3 regions of the Streptomyces sp. P17 genome follow, and region 1 is predicted to be linked to each of the others. Evidence: riboswitches for the same ligand, from Rfam matches in the RefSeq annotation. Region 1 holds a riboswitch; each other region holds the start of a gene.

Region 1 (5,418 bases):
GTTGTGGGAGGAGTGGCGCCGGGCGAGCCGTCCGGGCGGGCGGGCGAACGGGCACCTGCTGGTGAGCGCGGCCATCGACGCCGCCCGCTGTGGGCTCACCAGTGGTCTGGCGCCCGGGACATGGGAGTACATGATCAACGTACGCGGTGTGTACGGCTACAGCCGGGTGCACGGGGGCAGACTCCTGGACGGCCCTGTCTCGCAGGACGACCTGGAGTGGGCGACCAGGCCCCGGCTCGGAGTCAGCGGGCTGCTCGTCCCCGGTGCGGAAGAGGGCACGTGGCGGGCGTGCGGGACGCTCGTCGCGGACGCGAGCCGTTGCCCCGGCCTGCCGCCCTTCACCTCTCACCTGTGGGGGACCATGGCCCACGTGGCGGCGGAGTACGACCTGCCCGAGCGCGAGGAGGTGTCCCGGGCGGCTCGCGACGTCGTGCGGATCGCGGCCGAGGCGGGCGAACTCGGCGCCGATGCGATCCTCGCCGTTCTGTCGACCTGGGCCGGCGACGCCCCGGAGGCGCGGCGCTGGTGGGGCAGGCTCGCGGAGAGAGAGCCGAGCATGGCCGACTCCCTCGGGCGGTATCTCCTCCTCGAACAGGGCGAGCTGACCGAGGCCATCCCCTATATCCAGACAGCGGCGGAGGCGGGAAATCCCGAACCCGCGGAACTACTGGGCTTCCTTCTGCTCGCGCGGGCCCTGCACTGGCTGGGCGTGGCGGCCGAGAACGGCAAGCCCTCCGCCGGCGAGGTTCTCCCCGCGCTTCGGGCGGCCCTCGGGGAAGAACAGCTCGTGGCCGCCCTGATGCGGCATCGCGCCGAGGCCGCCCCGAAGCGGCCGCCCGCCCCCGGCCCCGCACTGTCGTCGGAGCGCGCCGTCCGCATCGGCGTCGACCTGATCCTCGGCCGGCACCACGACCCGGCACTCGAAGAGACCCTCGAAACGCCGCCGGATACCGTCAAGGAGTGACCGACCACCCCACCCCGGCGCCGGCCCCCGGCGCCCCGGCACCGGCCCCCGGCGCCCCGGCACCGGCCCCCGGCGCCCCGGCACCGGCCCCCGGCACCCCGGCACCGGCCCCCGGCACCCCCGCAGCGGCCCCCGGCGCCCCGGCACCGGCCCCCGGCACCCCCGCAGCGGCCCCCGGCACCCCCGCACCGGCCCCCGGCGCCCCGGCACCGGCCCCCGGCACCCCCGCCCCCGACCTGTTCACCTGGGAGTTCGCCACCGACCCCTACCCCGCCTACGCCTGGCTGCGCGAGCACGCCCCCGTGCACCGGACGACGCTGCCCAGCGGGGTGGAGGCCTGGCTGGTCACCCGTTACGCCGATGCCAAGCAGGCCCTGGCCGACCAGCGGCTCAGCAAGAACCCCGCGCATCACGACGAGCCCGCTCACGCCAAGGGGAAGACCGGTATCCCCGGTGAGCGCAAGGCCGAGCTGATGACGCATCTGCTCAATATCGACCCGCCGGACCACACCCGGCTGCGACGGCTCGTCAGCAAGGCGTTCACGCCCCGCCGGGTCGCCGAGTTCGCGCCGCGCGTGCAGGAGCTCACCGACCAGCTCATCGACCGGTTCGCGCACACCGGAAGCGCCGACCTCATCCATGAGTTCGCCTTCCCGCTCCCCATCTACGCGATCTGCGACCTGCTCGGCGTCCCCCGCGAGGACCAGGACGACTTCCGGGACTGGGCGGGCATGATGATCCGCCACCAGGGCGGCCCCAGAGGCGGAGTCGCGCGGTCCGTGAAGAAGATGCGCGGCTATCTCGCCGACCTCATCCACCGCAAGCGGGAGGCGCTGCCCGACACCCCCGCCCCCGGCGAGGACCTCATCTCCGGTCTCATCCGAGCCTCCGACCACGGCGAGCACCTCACCGAGAACGAGGCCGCCGCCATGGCCTTCATCCTTCTGTTCGCCGGCTTCGAAACCACGGTGAATTTGATCGGTAATGGCACATTTGCCCTGCTTACCCACCCCGAGCAGCGGGCCCGACTCCAGCAGTCCCTCGCCGCACAGGAGACAACCCTCCTCGAAACCGGCGTAGAAGAACTCCTCCGCTACGACGGCCCCGTCGAGCTCGCCACCTGGCGCTTCGCCACGCAGCCCCTCACCATCGGCGGCCAGGACATCGCCCCCGGTGACCCGGTGCTCGTCGTTCTCGCCGCCGCCGACCGGGACCCGGAGCGGTTCGCCGAGCCCGACACGCTCGACCTCTCCCGCCGTGACAACCAGCACCTCGGTTACGGCCACGGCATCCACTACTGCCTGGGGGCCCCGCTCGCCCGCCTGGAGGGCCAGACCGCGCTGGCCACGCTCCTCACCCGCCTCCCGGACCTCCGACTCGCGGTGGAACCGGCCGATTTGCGCTGGCGCGGCGGCCTTATCATGCGCGGATTGCGCACGCTTCCGGTCGAGTTCACCCCAAGTGCCTGAACCGGCCCACGCCCAGGCCCGCTCGACGGACCGTCAGGTCAAACGTGACACACCCTCAAGTCTGTGATCTTCACGTGATCTGCGCGGCATTAACTTGTGACAAGTGATCGTCTGCCGATACGTTCACTCGTCAGCGCGGCGCCTCGCCTCACCGGCACCGCGCCGGTCCCCGCTGTCTCCGAAAGGCCCTCGCATGCTCTCCGGGAACGGTCGTCACCGTCGCCCCCGCCAGGCTCCCGCTCTCATCGTCGCGGCCGGAGTGACCGGCTCCGCCATCGCCATCCCGCTCCTCGGCGCCTCGGGCGCCAGCGCGGCCGAGGGCACCACATGGGACCGGGTCGCGGAGTGCGAGAGCGGTGGCTCCTGGAGCGAGGACGGCGGCAACGGCTATTACGGCGGTCTCCAGGTCACCCAGGAGAACTGGGAGCGGTACGGCGGCACGACGTACGCCGCCAGCGCGGACCAGGCCAGCCGCTCCCAGCAGATAGCCGTCGCCGAGCGCATCCTCGCCGACCAGGGTCTCGCCGCCTGGCCGACCTGCGGCCCGCTCTCCGGCCTTGACGCCGAGTCGGGTTCGGTGGACATCGACACGGGCGTGGCGAGCGATGAGCCCGCTTCACCCGACTCCTCCGCTTCGCCCGACTCGTCTGGTTTGCTGGACTCCCTCGATGGCGACTCCTCCGACGCGAAGTCCAGTGCGCCCCAGTCACCCGAGGTGACGGACAACTCGACCAAGTCGGACAAGTCCCCCGAGTCTCCTGACGCCACGGAGTCGGCGGAGCCCTCGGGATCCCCCGAGAGTGACGCCTCTCAGGGAACCGACAGCGAATCCACAGCCACTTCCGGGCGGGACAACTCGGACAACTCCGGTCAGACTGAAGGCGATTCCGCCCTCACCGACACCGGCTCCACCGGCACCGGCTCCACCGGCACCGGCCGCCACCGCGGCGAGCCCGCCGAGGAAACCACCGAGGAGAGCGCCACCGACGGGTCGTACGTCGTCCGCTTGGGCGACAGTCTCGTGGGCATCGCCGACTCTCTTGACCTGAACGGCGGATGGCGCGGCCTCTACGCCGCCAACAAGTCGACCGTCGGCGCCGACCCTGACCTCATCCTTCCCGGTCAGACCCTTGAAGTAGGGGTCGAACCGGTCGAAAAGCAGGGGTAGTTCACGTCACGCTTCGCGCCGAATGTCCGGTTTGGCGAAAGTGTGGGATGAGTCTCAGAAGCCCTGATCGTCTTTGAAATTCCGCGGATCGCCTGTCTACGGTCAGGACCGCTCGCCAACACGAGCCCCGGCTGCCGCAACGCCGAATCCTGCCAGCGGCCGTACGGGAACAGTCGTCGCGTCATGCGCCGTAGGCAGGAGCGGGGGACCCAAGGTAAGCGCCGGGACCGGCAGTTGAGGCAGCTCAACAGACGGCACCGGCTTGGGGTGAAGCCGCGCACGAGTGCGCGGCCGGGCAACTCAACCGGCCCGAACCCGACAGCTCACCTCGCAGGCGTCGGTGAGGGGATCGATCCATGCTGTTTTCCGGTAAGGGCAAGCACCGTCGTCCGTCCAAGGCCACCCGCGCCATCGCCATCGCCGGCGTCACCGGCGCCGCTGTCGCCGCCCCGCTGATGGCGGCCGGCAACGCCTCCGCCGCCACCGCCTCCGAGTGGGACGCCGTCGCCCAGTGCGAGTCCGGCGGCAACTGGTCCATCAACACCGGCAACGGCTACTACGGCGGTCTGCAGTTCTCCGCCTCCACCTGGGCCGCGTACGGCGGCACGCAGTACGCCTCCAGCGCCGACCAGGCCTCCAAGGCCCAGCAGATCGAGATCGCCGAGAAGGTCCTCGCGGGCCAGGGCAAGGGCGCCTGGCCCGTTTGCGGCACCGGCCTGTCGAGCGCCGCGTACACCGGCGGCTCCGCCGAGACCAGCACCGAGACCCGTTCGACCGAGGAGCAGCCCGCCTCGCGTTCGACCGAGCGTCCGGCGCAGAAGGCGCAGAAGACCGTCACCACCCCGACCGGCAAGAAGGTCAAGAAGGGCGACGGCGAGTACAAGGTCGTCAAGGGCGACACCCTCAGCACCATCGCCGAGGAGCACGACGTCAAGGGCGGCTGGGAGAAGCTCTTCCAGCTGAACAAGGACATCGTCGAGGACGCCGACCTGATCTACCCCGGTCAGCAGCTGGACCTCAAGTAATCCCGTAGCCGAACCACAGGACCCTCATATCCGTGGCCTCCATACTGGAGGCCTCGTGAGGGCCACCCCCGTCCCCACGGGCTCCCCGCTCCGGTGCGTGTTCCCCCGTACGCACCGGGGCGGGGTTTTCTTTTCCGGTAATTCACCGTTCCTTTGTTCCGCTGAGAAACAATGAGTACCGTCTGTCCTTGTCCACGGGACGGTCGGTCGGCTGGCCGATGTCCCTCAGGCGGTTAGGCTCTAGTCGCAAGGCTCACTGCCCCGCACTTCCAGCGTCACATCCCAAGAAGGAGATGCTCGTGCCGTCCATCGACGTCGTCGTAGCCCGGGAAATCCTGGACTCCCGAGGCAACCCCACGGTCGAGGTCGAGGTCGGCCTCGACGACGGCAGCACGGGTCGTGCCGCCGTTCCGTCCGGCGCGTCCACCGGCGCCTTCGAGGCCATCGAGCTCCGCGACGGTGACCCGAACCGCTACCAGGGCAAGGGTGTCGAGAAGGCCGTCCTCGCCGTCATCGAGCAGATCGGCCCCGAGCTGGTCGGCTACGACGCCACCGAGCAGCGCCTGATCGACCAGGCGATGTTCGACCTGGACGCCACCGACAACAAGGGCTCCCTCGGCGCCAACGCCATCCTCGGCGTCTCGCTCGCCGTCGCCCACGCCGCCTCCGAGGCCAGCGACCTCCCGCTCTTCCGTTACCTGGGCGGCCCGAACGCGCACCTGCTGCCGGTGCCGATGATGAACATCCTGAACGGCGGCTCGCACGCCGACTCCAACGTGGACATCCAGGAGT
Region 2 (5,418 bases), on a different contig from region 1:
CGCGCCCCTGATGGGCGTCCTGGACGAGGAAGGCGACCTCGGCCTCGTCGGCGGGGGCGGAGGCGGGCAGACCGTCGGCGCCAATGCGGTCATAGCGTACGGTTGCGATGAACTCGCCGCCGATCGTGGCCGCGAGTCCCACCCTGTCCACAAAGTCGTGGTGCGTGAAGCGGTGGACGTCCTTGGCGGACAGACGCGGGTAGGGCGCGAAGAAGCGGTAGTACTTCGACTCGTCCGAGACCTGCTCGTAGAAGCTGACCAGGCGCTCGGCGTCATCAACGGTGATGGGGCGGATGCGCGCGGTGCCGCCGTCGCGCAGCACCACGTCGGCTTCCCAGTGGGCGGGGTACTCGTGCCGGTCCGACGCGCTCTGCATGGGGCCCAGAGTACGGCTCGCGTACGACAACGGCGCGAGGCAGTCTGTGGAGGACGAGTGTCGGATCGAGGCCGCGGTCCGACGGCTGCACGGGACGGGACGAAGGTCCGTTCCGGACACGCTTCACGTGTGGAACACTGGTCTAGACAACCTGAGAACCTGAAGGGCAGCATCACATGGCTGAGCGCCGCGTCAACGTCGGCTGGGCCGAGGGCCTCCACGCCCGCCCCGCCTCCATCTTCGTCCGAGCCGCCACGGCCGCAGGCGTCCCCGTGACGATCGCCAAGGCCGACGGCAACCCCGTCAACGCGGCCTCCATGCTGGCGGTTCTGGGCCTGGGCGCCCAGGGCGGCGAGGAGATCGTGCTCGCCTCCGAGGCCGAGGGTGCGGACATCGCCCTCGACCGTCTGGCGAAGCTGGTCTCCGAGGGTCTCGAAGAGCTTCCCGAGACCGTCTGAGTAATTTCCGGTCGCGGCACACGCCGCTTCCATCGAGGGCTCGCCCGAATTACCGGGCGGGCCCTTCGCCATTTCCGCTTCCGGGCAGCGAAAATAATCCCCCGGAAATTACACCCTCTTTGTATACGGCGCGCATGTTAATGCCGCAGGCCAGACATGTTTACGGGATGTTGCGAATTCCTCACACGCTCCCCGCCGGAAGGGAACCGCAGCCTGTGCGTACCGCTGGAGCGCTCTGTGTGCACGGCGGTGATCGCCCGCGCGCGCTCGCTGTCCCCGCGCGCCACCGCGTCCACGATCGCGCCGTGCTCCGCCCAGGTCTCCGCGGGACTGGCCGGCGCCTCCACCGCGTACATCCAGGCGATCTTGTGCCGCAACTGGGTCAGCATCGAGGTCAGGGCGGGGCTGCCGGAGGCCTGGGCGAGCGTCTCGTGGAACCAGCCGCCCAGGGAGCGCAGATCCTCGCTGTTGCCCCTTCTGGCCCGCTCCTGACCGAGCCTCACCAGGCCGCGCAGCACCTTCAGATGCGCCTCGGTGCGCCGCTGGGCGGCCCGCGCGGCGCCGAGCGGCTCCAGCAGCGAGCGCATCTCCAGCAGGTCGGAGGCCTCCTGCTCGGTGGGTTCCGCGACGCACGCGCCCGCGTGCCGCCGGGTCACCACGAAGCCCTCCGCCTCCAGCGTGCGCAGGGCCTCCCGGACGGGGACGCGCGAGACGCCGTAGCGGCGCGCCAGCAGTTCCTCGGTGAGTCGGCTGCCGCGCTCGTAGACACCGGCGACGATGTCGTCCCGGATCGCCGTGCATACCGAATGCGCCGGAATACGCATGACCGACCTCCGCTTTAATCCCCGTGAAACGTCGATGACTGACGTGTGTTCAGTGACTCTATTGCAGTGAGCCGGAATTTCCGATGGCGGGCCGGAATCCATGGATATTTTTTGGACAGCGAGGGCTCACAAACGCCGAAAACCCCGGCTCGGCGAGCCGGGGTCCCGGGAAGCGGTGGCGGGTGTCGTCAGACGTTCACGCCGCGCGAGCGGAGGTAGGCGACGGGGTCGAGGTCCGAGCCGTACTCCGCGGTCGTACGGGCCTCCAAGTGCAGATGGGGCCCGGTGACGTTGCCGGTGGCGCCGGAGAGGCCTATCTGCTGGCCCGGGGTGACGCTCTGGCCCACCGAGACGCCGATGGACGAGAGGTGGGCGTACTGGGTGTACGTGCCGTCGTGCATCTTGATGACGATCTGGTTGCCGTACGCCCCGCCCCAGCCGGCCTCGACGACGGTGCCCATGCCGACCGAGCGGACGGAGGTGCCGCTGGAGGCGTGGAAGTCGGCGCCGGTGTGGCTGCCGGAGGACCAGAGGGCGCCGCCGGCCTTGTAACTGGTCGACACGTAGGAGCCGGAGACCGGGGAGACGAAGGTGTTCAGGCGCTTGCGCTCGGCCTCGCGGGCGGCGCGCTCCTTGGCCTCGCGCGCCTTCTTGGCCGCCTCGGCGGCCTTCTTGCGCGCGGCCTCCTCGGCCTTCTGCTTCGCCTCGGCCTCGTCGGCCGCCTGCTGCTGGGCGGCGGCCTGGGCGTCGATCTGCGCGGCGACCGAGTCGCCGATGGTGATGACGGGGGTGAGAGCGGTCTGCTCGGCGGAGATGTCCGCGGCGAGCGCGGGGCTCGACAGGGTTCCGATGACGCCGGTGGTGGTGAGTGCCGCGACGCCCGCCGCGCGGGCGGTGGTGCGCTGCATCCTGCTGGGACGACGGTGCTTCCCGGTGGCGCGCGTGAACGCCATGAAGTGGGTGGTCCTTTCCTTCCCTCTCGCCTACCGGGTTAGCTGACGGGTTCGGAGCAGGAAGGTCTCCTACGGACCCCCTCGCTCACGCGCGGGCGTCCGATTCACCCCAGGGACTGCGGTGGGTCCCCGGCTCCCCTGGCTCGCGCCGTACGGGGACTCGGCGATGACTGTCCGGTGCCGCGGATGCGGCGCACTGCCTGACGGACAGCCCGCACGACGCTAAACGGGGCAACTTTCAATCCCCAAACGGATCACGGCTTTTGTAGCGCATGCCACAGGTCAGACAGGCAACCTCTCCCTCAATTCGGACATAAGGGGGCCCTGGTGACGCTTCCGTCACCAGGGCCCCACACGCGCGTGATCGCGCGTTCACGTCCGAGGGTGTGTCTACTCGGCTGTCACAACGGTGACTTCACCGATGCCGAGGGCCTCGACGGGCTCCTTGATCTGCGCCGCGTCACCGACCAGCACGGTCACCAGACGGTCCACCGGGAAGGCGCTCACGACGGCCGCGGTGGCCTCCACGGTGCCGGTCGCGGCGAGCTGGCGGTACAGCGTGGCCTGGTAGTCGTCCGGCAGGTGCTGCTCGACCTGGTCGGCCAGGGTGCTCGCCACGGCGGCGGCCGTCTCGTACTTCAGCGGCGCCACCCCGACGAGGTTCTGTACGGCGACGTCCCGCTCGGCGTCGGTGAGCCCGCCCTCGGCGAGGGTGCGCAGCACGGTCCACAGGTCCTGCAGGGCGGGACCGGTGTTGGGGGTGTCGACGGAGCCGCTGATGGCGAGCATCGCGGCGCCGGTGCCGTCGGGGGCGGAGCGCAGGACCTGCCCGAAGGAGCGCACGCCGTAGGTGTAGCCCTTCTCCTCACGCAGGACGCGGTCCAGGCGGGAGGTGAGGGTGCCGCCGAGGCAGTACGTGCCGAGGACCTGGGCCGGCCACACGCGGTCGTGCCGGTCGGGGCCGACGCGGCCGATCAGCAGCTGCGTCTGGACGGCTCCGGGGCGGTCCACGATGACGACGCGGCCGGTGTCGTCGGCGGTGACCGGGGGTACGGGCCGCGGCTCGGCCGAGGAGCCGGTCCAGGAGCCGAGGGTGTCGGCGAGGAGCGCGTCGAGGTCGGTGCCGGTGAGGTCGCCGACCACCACGGCGGTGGCCGTGGCGGGGCGGACGTGCCGCTCGTAGAAGGCGCGTACGGCCCCGGAGTCGATGGCCGCGACCGTCTCCTCGGTGCCCTGGCGCGGGCGCGACATGCGCACGGTGGCCGGGAAGAGCTGCTTGGACAGCTCCTTGGCAGCGCGCCGGGAGGGGTTGGCCAGCTCGTGCGGGATCTCGTCAAGGCGGTTGCGCACCAGCCGTTCGACCTCGCTGTCGGCGAAGGCGGGCGCCCTCAGCGCGTCGGCGAGCAGTCCGAGCGCCTTGGACAGGCGGGAGACCGGCACTTCGAGGGAGAGGCGTACGCCGGGGTGGTCGGCGTGCGCGTCGAGGGTGGCGCCGCAGCGTTCCAGCTCGGCGGCGAACTCCTCGGCGGTGTGCTTGTCGGTGCCCTCGGAGAAGGCACGCGCCATGATCGTGGCGACGCCGTCGAGGCCGGCCGGCTCGGCCTCCAGGGGGGCGTCCAGGAGCACCTCGACCGCCACGACCTGCTGGCCGGGGCGGTGGCAGCGCAAGACCGCCAGACCGTTGTCGAGGGTCCCGCGCGTGGGTGCAGGGAAGGCCCAGACCTTCGGCTCGCCCGCCTGCGGCTGGGGGTGGAACTCCATCGTGGCGAGCTCGGTCACTTGGCCGCCTCCTCGTTGTCGTCGGTGGCTTCCACGGTGGCCGCGGACTCCAGGTCTTCGGTGGGCTCCTCGACGGTCTCCGTGGGGACGGTCGGCTCGTAGACGAGCACCGCGCGGTTGTCGGGGCGCAGGCGGGCCTTGGCGACCTCCTGGACCTCCTCGGCCGTCACCTCCAGCACCCGCTTCACGGCGGTGAGGGCGAGCTGCGGGTCACCGAACAGGACGGCGTAGCGGCACAGTTCGTCGGCGCGGCCCGCGACGGTGCCGAGCCGGTCCAGCCACTCGCGCTCCAACTGGGCCTGGGCGCGCTCCATTTCCTCGGCCGTCGGCCCCTGCTCGGCGAACCGGGCGAGCTCCTCGTCGATGGCGGCCTCGATGACGGGGACCTCGACGTCACCGGAGGTCTTCACGTCAAGCCAGCCCAGGGAGGGCGCTCCGGCGAGCCGCAGCAGCCCGAACCCGGCGGCGACGGCCGTACGGTCGCGCCGTACGAGACGGTTGTAGAGGCGGGAGGACTCGCCGCCGCCGAGGACGGTCAGGGCCAGGTCGGCCGCGTCGCACGCGCGTGTGCCGTCGTGCGGGAGGCGGTAGGCGGCCATCAACGCCCGCGCGGGGACCTCCTCCTCGACGATCTCGCGCAGCTGCTCGCCGATGATCTCCGGCAGCGAGCCTTCGCGCGGGGCGGGCTTGCCGTCGTGGGCGGGGATGGAGCCGAAGTACTTCTCGACCCACGCGAGTGTCTGCTCCGGGTCGATGTCGCCGGCGATCGACAGTACGGCGTTGTTGGGCGCGTAGTACGTACGGAAGAACGCGCGCGCGTCCTCCAGCGTCGCCGCGTCCAGGTCGGCCATCGAGCCGATCGGCGTGTGGTGGTAGGGGTGGCCCTCGGGGTAGGCGAGGGCGGTCAGCTTCTCGAAGGCCGTGCCGTAAGGGACGTTGTCGTAGCGCTGGCGGCGCTCGTTCTTCACGACGTCCCGCTGGTTCTCCATCGACTCGTCGTCCAGGGCGGCGAGCAGCGAGCCCATGCG
Region 3 (5,418 bases), on a different contig from region 1:
GACGAGTACCGCGTACCAGGCGAGGTCGAGCACCAGCAGCGCGACGGTGACCCGGCGCAGGACGTCGTCGGCGTCGTTGTTCCACAGGTACAGACGCGCGCTGTCGGCGGCGATCAGCTTGGCCCCGGCGAGCGCGGAGATGGCCGGCGCGCCGCCCGCCACCCACTGGTCCCCGGCGCCCTCCACCACCTGGCGCGGGTCGAAGCGGGTGAGGGCGACGACGTAGAGGACGAGACCGAGCCAGAACAGCACCAGTGCCGCGTGCGCGAGCCAGGCCGTCGACTCCGCCGCGGCGAGCGTGGCGCCGAGCACGGCGAGGCCCTGCGTGGCCACACAGCCCAGGAACACCGCGCCGGGCATGCGGCGGTGCCAGTGGCGCACGACGGTGTGGAGCAGGCCCGGCCACAGCAGGGCGGCCAGCGCCAGCAGGGCCGCCGCCAGGGGCTGCCAGTCCTCGGCGGAGAAGCGGGTGCCGAGCACGGTCGTCGCGGCGACGGCGGTGAGCGCGGCGGAGGTGCCGGCCTCCTTGCGCCAGCGCTCCGGCTGCCGCAGCAGCCGTACGACGAAGTCCGCCGCGAGTCCCAGCCATGCCAGGCAGGCGATGGTCAGGGCGATAAGGGACAGGACCTCGTATCCGGTGAGGTGCAGGCCGACCGACACAATGCCGGTCGCCATCACCGCGGCCCCGGCCGCCGGAGGACGCAGCGCCCACCAGGCGCGAAGTGAGCGAAGCGCAGAGGTGCCGGACATGCGCCGATGCTAAGGAGCGCGGCCCGGGTTACGAGGGGGCACGCGCGCGTGGGTGTGGAAACGGGGCACCGAATCACCCCCGCGCGCGCCGCGTCGCCTCAGGCCGGCCGTACCACGCTGTGGATCGAGCCCTCGCCGTCGTAGAAGATCGACTCCTCGCGGACGTAGGCGCCGGGCTTCGGGGCGTGGATCATCATGCCGTTGCCTATGTAGATGCCGACGTGGGTGACGTCGTCGTAGAAGAAGACGAGGTCGCCGGGCCGGGCGCTGGAGACGGGGACCGTGGTCCCGACGTTGACCTGGTCGTAGGTGGTGCGGGGGAGGGAGATGCCGGCGGCGTTCCAGGCGGCCTGGGTGAGGCCGGAGCAGTCGTAGGAGTCGGGTCCCGTGGCGCCCCAGACGTACGGCTTGCCGATCTGCGCGCGCGCGAAGGCGATCGCCTTCTCGGCCTTCGCGGCGTAGGTGGAGTCGGCGGCGGACTCGGACTCCGTGCTGCCGGTGGAGGTCTCTGCGGAACCGGAAGAGGTGTTCTCCTGCTGCTGGGCCGCCGCCTCCGCGGCCTCCTGGCGGCGCTGTTCCTCCTCCGCCTGCTGCTGGGCCAGTTGGGCCGTCTTGCGCGCGGCTTCCTCCTGGCGCTTGCGCTCGGTCTCGGCGAGCCGCGCCTTCTCCTCCGCCGTCAGCTGCGACAGCAGCTCCCGCGCGTCGGCGAGCTTCTTCTGGACCGTGGACTTGGCGGTCTTCAGATCGCTCTGCGACTCGTTCAGCGTCTGGAGGCTCTCGGTGGCCTCCGTGCGCTTCTTCATCGTCGCCGACTGCTGCGTGATGTAGTCGTCGACCGCTTCCTTCTGACGGCCGGTCATCCGGCTCATCAGCTGGGTCTGGTCGAAGTAGTCTCGCGGGGAGTCGGCCAGCAGGAACGTCGCGGTGCCGGGAGCGGAGGCGCCGGTCCGGTACTGCGCGGCGGCGAGGGAACCGAGTTCCTCCCGCGCGTCGTTGAGCTTCTGGGTGCGCTTGGCGACGCCGTCGAGGAGGGTGTCGGCCTGCTCGCGCTGCTTGGTGGTCTTCTCCTTGGCGGCGTTGTACTTCTCGGTCGCCGTCTCCGCCTGGCGGTAGAGGTCGTCGACCTTCTTCTCGACCTCTTCGAGGCTCGGCTTGTCGTCCGTGGCCGGGCCGGCGTTGGCCGTCTGGGACAGCAGGGCCACGGAGGTGAGGGCGGCCGTGGCAAGGGCGGGGGTCCGTATGCCTGCTACGCGCGTACCCGCCGGAGGCGACTTGCGGTGCGACGCCAAGGGAGGCGACTCCTTCCCATGGTCCGCCTACCGAGTTAGCTGTCGGGTTCGGGCGGGTGGTTAGGAAGGGTTGCCCTACGACCTTTTCCCGTAAGGGAGTCGGGTCGATTCACCCCAAGTTCGGTGGGTCCCCGGCTCCGGCTGCCGTGGGCGGGCAGCGGACTCGGCGGAGGCCGCGCGGCCCGGCGAGGTTCGCCGGTGGGGGTCGTACGGCCTGCCCGGCACGGTAGCCAACTCGTGTGGCCCCTGTGAAGGTTGATGGGTGATATGCCCGATACATTTTCGTGACCTTAGGTCAGGGCGTCGTTGGGCGTGGTCAATCCGGACGGATCTGCGCCGACTTGTACGTATTTTCTCCGGAGTGACGTCGTCCGCCCGCTTCCGGGCGCTAGCTTCCAGCCGGCCGTGGTCGTGTGAGCCGCGGTGGGTGAGTAGGGGTGACGGGCATGAGGAAGCGCAAGTCACTCGTCGTCGCCACCGGCGTCGCGCTCGCCGCCACCGCGGGCATCGCGCCCGCCGGGGCGCGAGCGGGGGAGGGGAAAGCCGCCCGGTCGTCCGCGTGATCGCGAGCGGACTCGACAATCCGCGCCAGCTCTCTTACGACCAGGGGCGGCTGTACGTCGCCGAGGCCGGCCGGGGCGGCAAGAAGTGCATCGGGGAGGGGCCTGAGGGCGAGACCTGTATCGGTCTCACCTCCGCCGTCACCAAGATCTACTGGGACGGGGGTGCGTGGAAGCACCACAGGGTGGTGAAGGGGCTGCCCTCGGGCGCCGCCCCGGACGGCGGCTTCGCCACCGGCGTCGACGGTGTCTCCGCCCTGTACGGCGAGGTGTGGGCCGTGGAGACCTTCGTCCCGCCGGAGGCCGGGGTGCCCACGAAGAAGCCCTGGAACACCCTCGGCAAGCTGCTGCGCATCGGTCACGGCAAGGCCGGGATCGCCGCCGACGTCTCCGCCGTGGAACTGAGGTACAACCCGCACAAGGCGAACCTGGAGTCCAACCCGTACGCCGTCCTCGCCCTGCCCGACGGGCGGAAGACCGTCGCGGACGCGGCCGGGAACGACCTGGTCGAGATCTCCGGGTCCGGCAAGGCTCGCCCCTTCACCGTCTTCCCGGACCACAACGGCCGCGAGTCCGTCCCCACGTCCCTCGCCTCGGCCCCGACGGCAAGCTCTACGTCGGCGAGCTGAACGGCCTCACCGAGAAGCCCACCGCGCGCGTGTGGCGCGTCGACCCCTGGGCCGGAAAGATCCTCGGCTGGAAGTCCGGCTTCGGCCCGATCAGCGGCCGCCGTCAACGGCAGCGGCGATCTGTACGTCAGCCAGCTGTTCAACGGCGTCGTGACCAAGGTCTCCGGCGGCAAGCGGACGGATGTCAAGGTCCCGTTCCCGGCGGGCGTGACCGTCGACCCGTGCGACGGAAAGGTCTATGTCTCGGCCTGGGCGGTCGCGGACCGTGACGGCACCGTCATGGAGGGCGAGAAGACACCCGGCGGGCAGGTCTGGAAGATCCTCGGCTTCTGATTCGGGCGATGTTCCCAAGGGCGGCGGCGGGGTGTCAGTGGGGAGCCCTAGACTCGGAGAGCGATGAGCAGCCTCTTTGACGACAGCTTCCTGGCGGACCTCCAGACCCCTCGTGGGCACGAGGAAGAAGCCCCGCCGCCGCCCGAGGACGATCACACTCCGGAGCCGGTTCCGGACGATCTGTTCGGTGGGAGGTTCGACGTGCCGCCGGACCGGGACGCCTACTACCGCGACGGCGCCCCGCGCCCGGCCATCGACGCGGCCGCGCTCATCGAGGGGCTGAACGAGAACCAGCGCGCGGCCGTCGTGCACTCCGGCGCCCCGCTGCTCATCGTGGCCGGCGCCGGCTCCGGCAAGACGCGCGTGCTCACCCATCGCATCGCCTATCTGCTCGCCGAGCGGAATGTGCACCCCGGACAGATCCTCGCGATCACCTTCACCAACAAGGCCGCGGGCGAGATGAAGGAGCGCGTCGAGCAGCTCGTCGGCCCGCGCGCGAACGCGATGTGGGTGATGACCTTCCACAGCGCGTGTGTACGGATCCTCCGGCGCGAGTCGAAGAAGCTCGGCTTCACCTCGTCCTTCTCGATCTACGACGCCGCCGACAGCAAGCGGCTGATGGCACTCGTCTGCCGGGATCTCGACCTCGACCCCAAGCGTTTCCCGCCGAAGTCCTTCAGCGCCAAGATCTCGAACCTCAAGAACGAGCTGATCGACGAGGAGGACTTCGCGGCTCAGGCCACCGACGGCTTCGAGAAGACCCTCGCCCAGGCGTACGCGATGTACCAGTCCCGCCTGCGCGAGGCGAACGCGCTGGACTTCGACGACCTGATCATGACGACGGTCAATCTGCTGCGCGCCTTCCCGGACGTCGCCGAGCACTACCGCCGCCGCTTCCGGCATGTCCTCGTCGACGAGTACCAGGACACCAACCACGCCCAGTACGCGCTGGTGCGGGAGCTGGTGGGCACCTCCGAGCACCCCGTCGACGTGCCCCCCGAGGCCGAGATCCCGCCCGCCGAGCTGTGCGTCGTCGGTGACGCCGACCAGTCGATCTACGCCTTCCGCGGCGCGACCATCCGCAACATCCTCCAGTTCGAGGAGGACTACCCGGACGCGACGACGATCCTGCTGGAGCAGAACTACCGCTCCACCCAGACGATCCTCACCGCCGCCAACGCCGTCATCGAGCGCAACGAGTCCCGCCGCCCCAAGAACCTGTGGACCAACGCGGGCGCGGGCGCGCGCATCACCGGCTATGTCGCCGACACCGAGCACGACGAGGCCCAGTTCGTCGCCGATGAGATAGACCGCCTCACGGACGCGGGTGACGCGAAGGCCGGAGACGTAGCCGTCTTCTACCGGACGAACGCCCAGTCCCGTGTCTTCGAAGAGGTCTTCATCCGTGTCGGCCTGCCCTACAAGGTCGTCGGCGGCGTCCGCTTCTACGAGCGCAAGGAGGTCCGGGACGTCCTGGCCTACCTGCGCGTCCTGGCCAACCCGGAGGACTCGGTCCCCCTCAGGCGCATCCTGAACGTCCCGAAGCGGGGCATCGGCGACCGTGCCGAGGCGATGATCGACGCCCTCTCCCAGCGCGAGAAGATCAGCTTCCCGCAGGCCCTCAAGCGCGTGGACGAGGCGTACGGCATGGCCGCCCGCTCCACCAACGCCGTCAAGCGCTTCAACACGCTGATGGAGGAGCTCCGTACGGTCGTCGAGTCCGGCGCGGGACCGGCGACCGTCCTGGAGGCGGTGCTCGAACGCACCGGCTATCTCGCCGAGTTGCAGGCCTCCACCGACCCGCAGGACGAGACCCGGATCGAGAACCTCCAGGAACTCGCCGCCGTGGCCCTGGAG

The links. Region 1 has a riboswitch for cyclic di-AMP ahead of RMT89_RS12245 (transglycosylase family protein). Riboswitches for the same ligand answer to the same signal wherever they lie in the genome.
Positions count from the first base shown of each region.
Region 2: it holds a riboswitch for cyclic di-AMP, as region 1 does, so the genes downstream of both, RMT89_RS01645 (M23 family metallopeptidase) here and RMT89_RS12245 (transglycosylase family protein) in region 1, are expected to answer to the same signal.
Region 3: it holds a riboswitch for cyclic di-AMP, as region 1 does, so the genes downstream of both, RMT89_RS24740 (NlpC/P60 family protein) here and RMT89_RS12245 (transglycosylase family protein) in region 1, are expected to answer to the same signal.

Region 1 is NZ_JAVRBF010000015.1:22,391-27,808, reverse strand. Features, by position in the region: gene RMT89_RS12260 (hypothetical protein) at 1-964, shown strand, start outside; gene RMT89_RS12255 (cytochrome P450) at 1,201-2,433, shown strand; gene RMT89_RS12250 (transglycosylase family protein) at 2,627-3,601, shown strand; cyclic di-AMP (ydaO/yuaA leader) riboswitch at 3,778-3,953, shown strand; gene RMT89_RS12245 (transglycosylase family protein) at 3,958-4,626, shown strand; gene eno (phosphopyruvate hydratase) at 4,926-5,418, shown strand, end outside.
Region 2 is NZ_JAVRBF010000002.1:96,302-101,719, forward strand. Features, by position in the region: gene RMT89_RS01630 (GNAT family N-acetyltransferase) at 1-376, opposite strand, end outside; gene RMT89_RS01635 (HPr family phosphocarrier protein) at 553-834, shown strand; gene RMT89_RS01640 (GntR family transcriptional regulator) at 972-1,658, opposite strand; gene RMT89_RS01645 (M23 family metallopeptidase) at 1,847-2,611, opposite strand; cyclic di-AMP (ydaO/yuaA leader) riboswitch at 2,624-2,787, opposite strand; gene RMT89_RS01650 (pitrilysin family protein) at 3,002-4,390, opposite strand; gene RMT89_RS01655 (pitrilysin family protein) at 4,387-5,418, opposite strand, start outside.
Region 3 is NZ_JAVRBF010000039.1:67,091-72,508, reverse strand. Features, by position in the region: gene RMT89_RS24745 (tellurite resistance/C4-dicarboxylate transporter family protein) at 1-750, opposite strand, end outside; gene RMT89_RS24740 (NlpC/P60 family protein) at 849-2,039, opposite strand; cyclic di-AMP (ydaO/yuaA leader) riboswitch at 2,048-2,218, opposite strand; gene RMT89_RS24735 (ScyD/ScyE family protein) at 2,599-3,228, shown strand; gene RMT89_RS24730 (hypothetical protein) at 3,379-3,561, shown strand; gene pcrA (DNA helicase PcrA) at 3,625-5,418, shown strand, end outside.